One region of the Shewanella sp. CAL98-MNA-CIBAN-0140 genome, then DNA from elsewhere that is predicted to be linked to it. Evidence: riboswitches for the same ligand, from Rfam matches in the RefSeq annotation. Region 1 holds a riboswitch; the other holds the start of a gene.
The links. A riboswitch is a leader RNA that binds a small molecule or an ion and turns the genes downstream of it on or off. The one in region 1 is predicted to bind cobalamin.
Positions count from the first base shown of each region.

Region 2: linked by a shared signal. The riboswitch ahead of AAEY93_RS15100 (ABC transporter ATP-binding protein) and the one ahead of AAEY93_RS07150 (TonB-dependent receptor) in region 1 are both predicted to bind cobalamin.

Region 1 covers NZ_JBEOPI010000010.1:48,379-53,908, forward strand. Annotated here, with positions in the region: gene AAEY93_RS07140 (LysR family transcriptional regulator) at 1-475, shown strand, start outside; gene AAEY93_RS07145 (HDOD domain-containing protein) at 455-1,195, opposite strand; gene AAEY93_RS07150 (TonB-dependent receptor) at 1,315-3,294, opposite strand; cobalamin riboswitch at 3,437-3,651, opposite strand; gene AAEY93_RS07155 (hypothetical protein) at 3,954-4,619, opposite strand; gene AAEY93_RS07160 (DUF3622 domain-containing protein) at 4,746-5,063, opposite strand; gene AAEY93_RS07165 (peptidase U32 family protein) at 5,258-5,530, opposite strand, start outside.
Region 2 covers NZ_JBEOPI010000030.1:9,819-15,348, reverse strand. Annotated here, with positions in the region: gene AAEY93_RS15135 (cobyric acid synthase) at 1-166, opposite strand, end outside; gene cobU (bifunctional adenosylcobinamide kinase/adenosylcobinamide-phosphate guanylyltransferase) at 166-696, opposite strand; gene AAEY93_RS15125 (adenosylcobinamide-GDP ribazoletransferase) at 696-1,481, opposite strand; partial or broken gene AAEY93_RS15120 (nicotinate-nucleotide--dimethylbenzimidazole phosphoribosyltransferase) at 1,491-1,825, opposite strand; gene AAEY93_RS15115 (hypothetical protein) at 1,887-2,072, opposite strand; gene AAEY93_RS15110 (hypothetical protein) at 2,084-2,152, opposite strand; gene AAEY93_RS15105 (FecCD family ABC transporter permease) at 2,394-3,500, opposite strand; gene AAEY93_RS15100 (ABC transporter ATP-binding protein) at 3,493-4,302, opposite strand; cobalamin riboswitch at 4,382-4,502, opposite strand; gene AAEY93_RS15095 (hypothetical protein) at 4,677-4,895, opposite strand; gene AAEY93_RS15090 (efflux RND transporter permease subunit) at 5,245-5,530, opposite strand, start outside.

The DNA of each region.
Region 1 (5,530 bases):
AGTGCTAACCTCAGATCCAGTGCCGGGACACAGTGTCGCTTACCAGCATCTATTTGATTTTGAAGTTAAATTAATTGTAGCCAGTGATAACGCATTAGCTCAACAAGCGTTTGTAACGCCAGCCCAATTGGCAAAGCAAACCTTAATTAGTTACCCCGTGCCGTTAGCGCGTTTAGATATATACAAACACTTTTTAGAGCCCGCGGGTATTGAACCTGGCGAGCAAAAGCAGTGTGATTTAACCTCAATGTTATTGCAGCGTGTTGCCTGTAATGACGGCATAGCAACCCTGCCAACTTGGTCTATCAGAGAAAGTCAGGGGCTGAATCTTACTGCGGTTAAATTAGGGGCAGAAGGACTAAAACGTCCATTGTTTGGTGCTTATCGCCGCGATGCCACTAATGCAAATTTAATCCAAAAGTGGCTCGAACTTGTAGCAAATGAAGGCATAATACTACAGCGGGTTGATCAGTAATTGTCGTTTAGATAACACGCGTCGAAGCACAAGTCCTGGAGAATCAGGGTTTTGTGTTTGGCGTAAGTTATGGGCAATTAAAAATTCATCGCGTAAATCATCATCCAAACCTAATGACTCAAATGCATCAAGTGATAACTGTTGTTGTTGCTTATCAATCAGTGATTTTATTACTGTCAATGATACGGGCCGAGATAACTCAGCATTTAAATAAGCAAAAGCCGTTAGCGCAATCACCTGACCAAACACACTAAATAATGCTAATGTTTGCATTTCATCCGCATCAATTTTAGTACCAACACCGATTTTATTATCTTCACGTAACTGTACTATACAATCCATCGCAATTATTTCATTTAAGGCCCAATAGCCTTGGACTAATTTTTTGTACGGTTCTGAAAGCTCATCAAGCCGTTCTTTAAGATAAAACGAAAACGCATAACGATAGATGTTCACTTGGCCTAAACGGATTAAGGCATCCTTGACACTTCGGCTTTTGGTCGATATCACCCCTGCTGTTTGTGCGGTATTACTGCGCAACAACAAATGGGCTGCCAACGCAGGGTCGGCAGACACTGTGTCGATAACAACTCTAATATCAGCTTCGTTAATCAAGGCTTTTTTTAATGGAAGTAATATGCCACGACGACCAATGACCTGTTCTTCATTGCCAATAATAGCTTGAACTTGAGTAAAAACTTGTTGCTCAAGATTAGTCATATCTATCGATTACCTTTTTAAGAATAAACACGCTATAAATTAATTTAACGATATATTAAAACGAAAGCCAGTAATAGTTTACTGGCTTTTATGGGTAACTATTTATTAAGCCAAATTATCTAGAAACGATAACCCGCAGTCAGTCTAATTGAGCGACCCGTACCAGAATAATAACCACTGCCAAACGCAGAGTAATAACCGGTACCAACATAGTCTTCATCAAGTAAGTTATCAACACGTAAACTGCCATTCCAACCAGCATGAGCATAGTTTAATGCAAGGTTGGTTAGCACGTAGTGGTCTAACTTATCACCGATATTACTGTTATCGCCTTCCATATAGCGCTCACCCGTATAAACACCTTCAACAAATGCTTGCCAATGATCGGCAAAGTCATAGCTCATGTAAGCCTTACCCGAATGCTTAGCCACCCAAGATAACGCTTTGCCGTCGTTTTCACCTTGAGTGAACTCTGCATCAATATAGTCGTACGAAGCACCTAGCAGCCAGTCATTTGATAACTGCACATCATAAGCCGTACTCACCCCAAAACGACGAGATTGATCCGCATTAACGTTAGCGCCACCACCATAAGGGCCGTCAGTTCTTCCGCCTTCATAAACAATCTCATCTTCTAACTCAAGTTGATAAGCATTGATTTTTAACGTTTGAGTGGCGGTAGTATAGTCCCAACCCGCTTCGTAAGAGCGGCCAGTTTGTGGATCTAAACCTTGTACCGTCAGCGGCGTAAAGGCTTGTTCATCTACTTTTGCAAAGCGGAAGTTATCATTGGCACGGACATAAAAACGATTTTCACTGCTTGGGCGATAGTTAAATCCTAACTCAAATGCATGCGCGTCGTTATCGATTTCAATACGGTTAGGATAAAGTAATTGGTCGTATAAATCGTCTGTTACTTCTGAATAACGCCCCCCGACGACATAGGATAATGTCGGCGAAATAGGTACCGATGCTTGCACATAGGCGCTGCTTTGTTGTTGTTCATTATTACGTTGAATATAAAGCGTATCAAAATCGGCTTCACCTTTGCTGACATCAATACCTGCAACAAAATTTAAATCACCGCGATCTAAATGATAATTGGCGCTAGCTTTAGGTGAAAAACTCAATAATTCACGTTCAATTCGCCCTGCACCGCCGAACAACACGCTGGTCGTTAACGAGTCTGAATAGGTTAAATCCGCGCCTAAGGCCCAAATATTATTTAACTGATATTGATAACCACTTCGCAGTGCGGTGCTCATTTCATGAGAGTATTCGCCCTCAGAAAAAGCCGCGGCTTGGCGTGGATCGGCCTCATATTGTGCTAACGTGAGTGCACCCGGCGTTTTACGATCGTTATCAAAATAATTAACTTCAACATAAAAATCTTCGTTAGCGGTTTGATACTGTACACGACCTAAAATAGATCCGGTTTCATTATCATTATTGTCGCGGTAATTGTCGCTTTCTTTATAGCTTGCCGCTAAAAAATAACGCCATTCGTCGTTAATGGAACCTGAAATATCGCCTTTAGCTTCATAGGTATCAAAACTGCCGCCACTGACTTGTAAGCCACCACTGGTTTCTGTTGGTGCCTTAGTAATGATGTTGATAACGCCGCCAACCGCTTGGTCACCATACAACACCCCTGCACTACCGGATAAAATCTCAACCCGCTCAACTAAGTTAAGCGGAATGGATTCAATACTCGGCGCAGCAATATCAATATTATTCAATCTGCGTCCATCAACTAAAATCAGCGTGTTGTTGGCCGCTTGTGATGCAGAAAATCCGCGCATAGAAAATACGCTACCCGAATTATTATCCGACACCTGAATGCCAGACTGTCCACGTAATAAATCGGTTAAATTGGTGACTCCGCTCATTTGAATATCGGCGGCATCAATAACATTGACGTTGGCCGCAATGTTTAGTGGATTGGCAAGATTACGCCCAATGACCACAATGGTTTCATCCATGCTGATAGCTGAAGACCCGGGGGATGTATCGGTTGACTCTGCCGCAATAGCATTAACCGTTGCCACACTGAAGACAGCACTTAATAGCAGTGCAATTTTTGTTGGTTTAGTACCCATTTACCTTTAACTCCTGAAAGGAAAAATGGGGCAATAGCGCCGTAATATAGATAACCACTGTCGCCCTAATCTACAGAAAAAATCGTCAGAATAAGTCAACAAGCAGTATCACATCACATTTCGAGATCTGCCCACCGAAATCATCGAAATCACCTTTAAGGCCGGTCTCCGGACTGAGGTTGTGGCGTTATACCGATGGCATAACCCGCGCGAGTCTAGATGATTAACGCAACCCTGTTGCGCACCTGACTCTCACCAATCACCGTTGCGGGGGCAGTACCAGATTTACACTGGTTTCCCGATTATCTTGCTTTGGTCTATCGATCCACTGCAAGCACCGTAAAGATTGACTAACTAATCTCAACCCGGGCTAATAAGCCGAGTTGAGGTTAACGCTTGAAATAACGTGAGTTGAGGTTCAACCCATCATTAAAAATATCTGTTTCGTTATGCCAGCATTAGCATTTAGTACCATAGTACCGTTTAATTATTGCTGACATCATAAAATAATAACGCAGAGATTATAACGGATCTAAAGGTGAACTTGATACCAACAAAAGAGTAACCTGCAGATTATTCAGCATGTAGAACAGTCAACTTGTTGGTTAGTGGCACCTAAGAGGGTTATCAACCACATGACGCCGCGCTAGGATTCGACGCTAGGGATACGTCATGAAGTCACGATAATTATCGATAGTGATAGGAGTCGTTTCGGTAGTAAACACGTCTGTTCGAATAGATTTATGGATTAGGTAGACATTTTCGTCATCACTTATTACAGAAAAATAGCCCATTTCGCCTTGTGGACGGCTGATATAGGACACATCTTCCACTGCTGAAGTGTCATGAATATTAGGCATACTGGTGCAGCCTAATAAACCATGTACCGCTTCGAGCCCGTCAACTTCAGAACTGCCAAGCTGTTGATAAACAATTTCCCCTTGGCAATGTTGTTGATAAGTCGCCGCCATTGAATCTAAAAAGCGTTCCGGCTCAACATCATTGGCTAACCCTTTGAACCCCTGCATGCAGACTAAACTAGACCAGTCATTTAATGACTCATGGGTTGGAATAAACTCAGCCATCGTCATGTCGCCACGTTTATCACTGAATGCAAGTTTCCAATCTAATGGCGGTAAAAAGCCGAACTTTGCAGACAAGGTTATGAGTTTCTGGACATCATCAGACATCACCATAACACCTGATGACTTATCAACGTCGCCAAATGCCATCTGTGCTGGAGGGGTAGCAGATGCACTACTGGGGAACAGGAACATTATTCCTAAACACCCCGAGCAGCCTATAATTGCAGCAATCTTGTTCATCCAAATGAATCCTTATTTGGTCAAGATAGAGATAAGTTGATCAAAAATCATGCTAATTTAGTACGTCCTATCCTGAACATACAAAAATTGAAACTTATCTATAACCTATACATAGTGGGTAAAATATTAGTTAAGCTCGTCTTCGTCTTCATCTTCAGCATCGAACAGCTCTTCTTCGTCGATGGCCGATTCAGCAGCAATAGCAGCCGCTAAGCTTTTAGCTTTAAGGTGCTTCTCAGTTTTACGCTGGTTACGATCAGCTTGCTTAGATAAAAAACCTTGCAGTGCTTGCTCGCCCCATACAATGGCTTCTGCTTCTGATGCAAAACCATCTTGGCTTTTTGATACTATGGTTTTAGTCGATGTCATACGACGAGTGATTTCAGTTTTCCAGGTGTTTTCAATTTGAATAACACGTAAAGCATACTTTTTGCTATCGCTCATAATCTATTCTTTCCTACTTAAGGTATCACAGGCTAAAACCCATGAAATTTCAGCCGCGCAGTGTACTCGAAACACACGAGTTTGGGCAGCTATTTAATGGTTATTTTTGCAGCTTATTTGAAAAACTAACCCAATGGCAAGCTTAATACTGCCAGCGGAAAAACAATGATGGTTAAAATCACGCTGTGGCGCCATTATTGTTTCACTAATTGGTTGGAGCCAACAATCATCATTTCACATTTATGGCAGTCAAAAATCAATTTCAATTTATCTTTACCTACCTCTAAAAACATAGGATCCGCTTTAATACCTTCAACTTCTTTCGGGCATAAATTAAAACTGTAACGCAGACAATGTTTAGTGACCATTAACGGAGCATCATGCAAAACGTTATTTTTCTCATAGGTGTCTTCAATTTGAATCACCCCATGTTGATGGTAAAAAGATTTCGCTTTTTCATTCGCCAC
Region 2 (5,530 bases), on a different contig from region 1:
CCATATTTTGTGGCTTAAAAGGCGCAACATTGACTCCTTGGCGGGCAAATAAGCGACATAGCCCTGCAACAAGAGTGCTTTTACCGGCATCAGATGTGGTGCCTTGCACCATTAATGCCCCGGACAATAGGTCAGCGGTTGGCAGGGTAAAATGCGGCAATGACATTATGCTTTTAAGGTCAAAGGCAGGCCCGCAACCACCAAAGTGACTTGGTCTGATATTGCCGCTATCGATTGGTTAAGCCAACCGGCTTCATCAACAAAACGGCGATTTAACTCGCCCATGGGAACAATACCCGAGCCCACTTCATTGCTGACTAATACCACTTCACTTTGCAACGCGGGCAGACTGTCGATGAGTAATGATTTTTGAGAAGCCCACGAGGCACCATCATCTAACAATAAATGATTGGTTAATAATAACGTCAAACAATCAAGCAATATCACTTGCTGGGGTTTATCGATTGCCACCAAGGTTTGTGCAATATCGTAAGCTTGTTCATGCAGTGTCCAGCCATGGGCGCTAGACACTCTATATTGCTGATGTTGCTCAATACGCTGCGACATTTCATTGTCTAGCGCCGTTGCCGTGGCTAAATACACGCATTGGTAACCAATAGCAGCGTATTCGGCTACACATTGCTCTGCAAATTGACTCTTACCGCTGCGCGCACCGCCCAACACCAAATGGATCATCAGCTTAATCCCACCGCTAAAATGACAAGATAACAACACACTTCGCTAATTTGCTGTGCTGCGCCTAATGTGTCACCAGTATAGCCTCCAATCTGTTTACGGAAGAATCCGCCTAACAAAATACGCACCAGCCATAAGGTAATAAACAGTACAAATGCCACTAGGCCATTAAGCCATAACAACACAAAAATACCGCTAGCAATTAATATAAGCAAGTCATTGAGCTGCTGATTTTGTGCTACAGGCATTGACTTACTGGTCTGTTCATTTCGGACATATTGTTCACTGAAAATTAAGCTCGCCGACACGACTCGACTTAAGGTGTGACCCACGACAAGTGCGCTGACCGCCGCCAGTGGGCTGTATAAAGCTAACTCTACCAACAATTGCCATTTAAGTAGTAACACCAATCCCAGAGATAATGCCCCATAACTGCCCAAGCGCGAATCTTTCATAATCCGCAGCTTATCTTCAATCGTTCTACCACCACCAAACCCATCGGCGGTGTCGGCTAAACCGTCTTCATGAAATGCGCCAGTGACTAGCACACCCGCCACCATCGCCAGTAAAATAGCGATACTCGCGGGTAAAATGAGTTGTGCTAACCAAAACAACAGCGCACAAATTAAGCCAATCACTAAGCCGACCACACCAAAATATCGGCTGGCCTTGCTCTGCTTATCATTGTCGATAACCACCCAAGGCGGCACCGGGATCCGAGTAAAAAAACTCATTGCCACAAAAAATAGATTCAACTGCCGCAACCACTTTATCTCGCCAGACATCTTGTACCCTTAAACCGCATTATTAACACCAGCACCATAGAAACTGGCCATTTGATTGTAAAAATTCACCGTAGCTTGAATTAACGCCAATGCAGCGCCAGTACCCTCTCCAAGCCTTAATCCCAGCGACAACAATAGTGTAGCTTGTAGCTGTTGTAATAGAAGCTTATTTCCTTGCTCTTGCCACTGATGAGCAAAGACTCAATAATCTCTTGATGGTGGAAATAATGTTACCGCAACTCATGCTGCAGCAGTAGCGATAAAACCATCAATCATCACTCATATTTTTGTTCCCTAGCCACTAAAATCGCCCCAATCATTGACACGATTCTAACGCCAGCTAAAGGGCTAAAATGGCCCATGAACAGACTTACTCATGACGATGTAAGTCTAACGCTTGGTTAATTAATCGGGGGTTAGTGTCCTAGGTTGCATCATCAATTCCCGTGCATCGACCAATACACGGCTCAATACACTGCTCAACACATTACTCAATACATTGCTTAATACACTGCTTAATACACTGCTTAACACATTACTCAATACACTGCTCAACACATTGCTCAATACACTGCTCAACATATTGCTCAATACACAGCACATTACGCAATAATGATATTCAGCATAGCTGACATTACCGCAGTTGCGGCACAAGTATTGCCTATAACCATTTTACCCAAAGCAATGACATTGCAACCAGCACCAACAAGACGTGCACCCGCTGACGAGTATGCTCTAAGCCTTAGGCGACTTTTTCAAGCCCATTGCCGGCGCTAAATGTATCGCCTGAGCACCTGCGCCTAAACGTTGAACAATAACATTGGCTTAGCCCGTTAGCGGCTATAATATCGGGCAATCAATTATCTCAAGCTCAAAACCGACTTAACGACACTTGTCAGTCAATAAGATCTGTTAACGGCGTTGACGCAAAATAAACAAGAAAAATACACTGCCCAAAGCGGCAGTGATAATACCGACAGGCAATTCTTGGTTCGATAAAATACATCGCGCTATCACGTCAATCCACACCATAAATAATCCCCCCAACATCGCGGTTAAGATCAGCGGCTGACGTCCGGAAAACAATAGCCTAACCGTGTGCGGGATCATCAACCCCACAAAACCAATGCCCCCACACGTCGCCACCAACATCGCGGTGATCAGTGAACACAGTAACAACATACTTAAACGCAATTTAGCGACATTAATGCCTAAGGTGTGAGCGGTTTCATCACCCGCTTTTAGCGCCATAATTTGCCGTCTAAACGCCAACATAATTAACAAACTAATACCAACCGTCACACTGGGTAATAGTAAATTAGACCAACTGGCTTTGGCAAAACTGCCTAAGCTCCAAAATAACACTGATGCCGCAGCCTGTGGGCTAGAGAAATACAACAGCAAACTAGTTAGTGCGCCGAACAGAAACGAGGTCGCCACACCAGACAACAACATACGTTCAACTTGACTACTTTGACCAGAAGCCGACAATATAAACACAATCAATACCGATAAACTGGCGCCAATAAATGCCCCAATCGGGATGCTTAATGTCGACCAAGACCACCAAGGTTGTGCCGTAAAGCTTGGTTTTATCGACAATGCGCCTGAAAATATCTCCGCAAACAAGCCTGTTTGGCTGAATAATGACACCACCAACACAGCACCAAATGACGCCCCAGAGCTAATGCCAAATAAGTAAGGGTCGGCTAGCGGATTACGGGTCACGGTTTGCAATACGCTGCCCGCGATAGACAAGCCAGCACCAGCCACAAAGGCTAACAAAATCCGCGGCAAGCGTAATTCAAGCACAATACGTTGGCTCAACTCGATAGCATGCTCACTGCCATCAATAGAACTCGGTATGTCACCCCCCCATAAAGTATTGAAAATGATCAATACGTCATTAAGATCAATATTGGCTGCACCAAAACTGGCCGCAAAAATAGGGGTAAGTAGCGTGGCAAATACCAACAAACTGAAACACACATAATACCGACGTTGCGATGCATCAATCATGATCAGAGCATCCTTTCTTGCTTGCCTGGTAACCATAGAAATAACTGATGAGGGGGTTACCATGTTGTGGATGATCATTGACGTGGCAGCAAACGCCAAACACCTCACTAATTTGCCGCTCGGTGAGTACTTCTGTTGGGGTACCTTTAGCAATTAACCGCCCTTGGTCGAGTAGCAGTAATTTATCGCACATCGCACTGGCTAAATTCAGGTCATGTATAGAAGCAATGACACTGATCCCTAGTGATACGACGAGTTCAAGGATTTGAATTTGATAACGAATATCTAAATGATTGGTAGGTTCATCTAATATAAGAATATGTGGCTGTTGCACAATGGCTCGGGCAATTAGTGCACGTTGTTTTTCACCACCAGATAATAGCTCATACTGTTGCTGCGCTTTTTGCTGCAATCCCACTTTGGTTAATGCACTTAAAATACGTTCTCGGTCTTGCGCTGTGTTGGGGTCAAACAAGTTTTTATGCGGTGTTAGCCCCATTGTCACTAACTGCTCAGTAGTCATATCAAAATAATGCGGGGTATCTTGTTGCACCACAGCAATACTCTGCGCTAACGATTTAGAGGAAAAACCACTGATGGGTTTGGAAAAAATTTCAATATCGCCGCTAGTTGGCTCAATATAACGATACAAGCAACGTAACAGACTCGACTTACCCGCACCATTGGGGCCAATGAGCCCTAGCATTTGGCCTCTAGGCAAACTGAAATGAATATCAGCTAGAATGGTTTTATTATCGACTTGCCAAAAGAGATGATTGACATCCAATACTGATTCAGACATGTAAATGACCTCGCCATGTCCAATTAATTAACACATACATCTATTTAAAAACTCCCCTAAGTCACCCGCTTAGGCATGGATATTGAGGCAATTCAAAGCTGGTATCTGACTTATGCACCAATGGTTAATTGGTCCATCTACAGTTGCGGGTACAGTTTGGGCTTATCCCAATTCCCAATACCTTGAAAGGCACTATGATTATGGCGCTATGGTTCTGATGAGTCGATTATAACGCTATGGTTATTAAGCTATGGTTATTAAGCTATGGTTATTAAGCTATTAATATGATGCTTCGATTATAACAATATGATTATTAAGCTATTAATATAACGTTATGGTGATAATTCTATGACTATCAATATGACGCGTTAAGCCTATGTAATGCTCACTTTAGCTACCTTGCTATCCATTACAACAGATTGAAAACAGTCAAGCTTATCAATATCGTCAAGCCAATATATATCAAGCCAATAGATATCGAGCACCATAATAGCAGCATAGGGGATCGCTAGGTTAGCGAATAATCCGCTACATTGGCCAGCCTTAAGCACATATTCCATTAAGCAGCGCATCATGCCACCGTGAGTCACCAATAACGCACCGGGGCAATTGCCAACGTGAGCAGCTTATTTCATCTCAAACGGGTCATTTGTTTGACTAACAAGGCGCATTGACCCGTCAATAGCGAGCCTATTGCAAGTTAATGCAACGCAGTTAGCGGGATAAAGGACTGTTGGATAAGCCGTTATCTCCTGCGCTGAGGTTAACGAGTACGGCTATGTTACCAAGACCACCACAGAAGATGGCAATCTCGTTTATGCAGGAGTAATTAACGACCTTGAACGCAGTCACTTCTCGACATGCTGGCTCCTGCATGTCGAGGTCGTTTGGGTATCTGACCACTGCCATTACAAGATAATGGCAGTAATTTACTCCCTCTCGCTAAATTTTTTGATGTTTCTTCACCAAGCCAAAGTCAGCCAAAATCGCGTAGGCACAAGGAATAATAAATAACACCATCAAGGTAGAGGCAAAGATCCCGAATACGATTGAGACAACCAAGGGCTGTACTACTTGCGCCTGAAGACTCGTTTCGAGCAATAGGGGTAACAGACCTGCTGCCGTCGTCAGCGACGTTAAAAATACCGCCCTAAATCGTTCCCGACTGGCACTTACAACTGCTTCATGAACGCTATCACCTTCATCGACATGATGACGTATATATTGC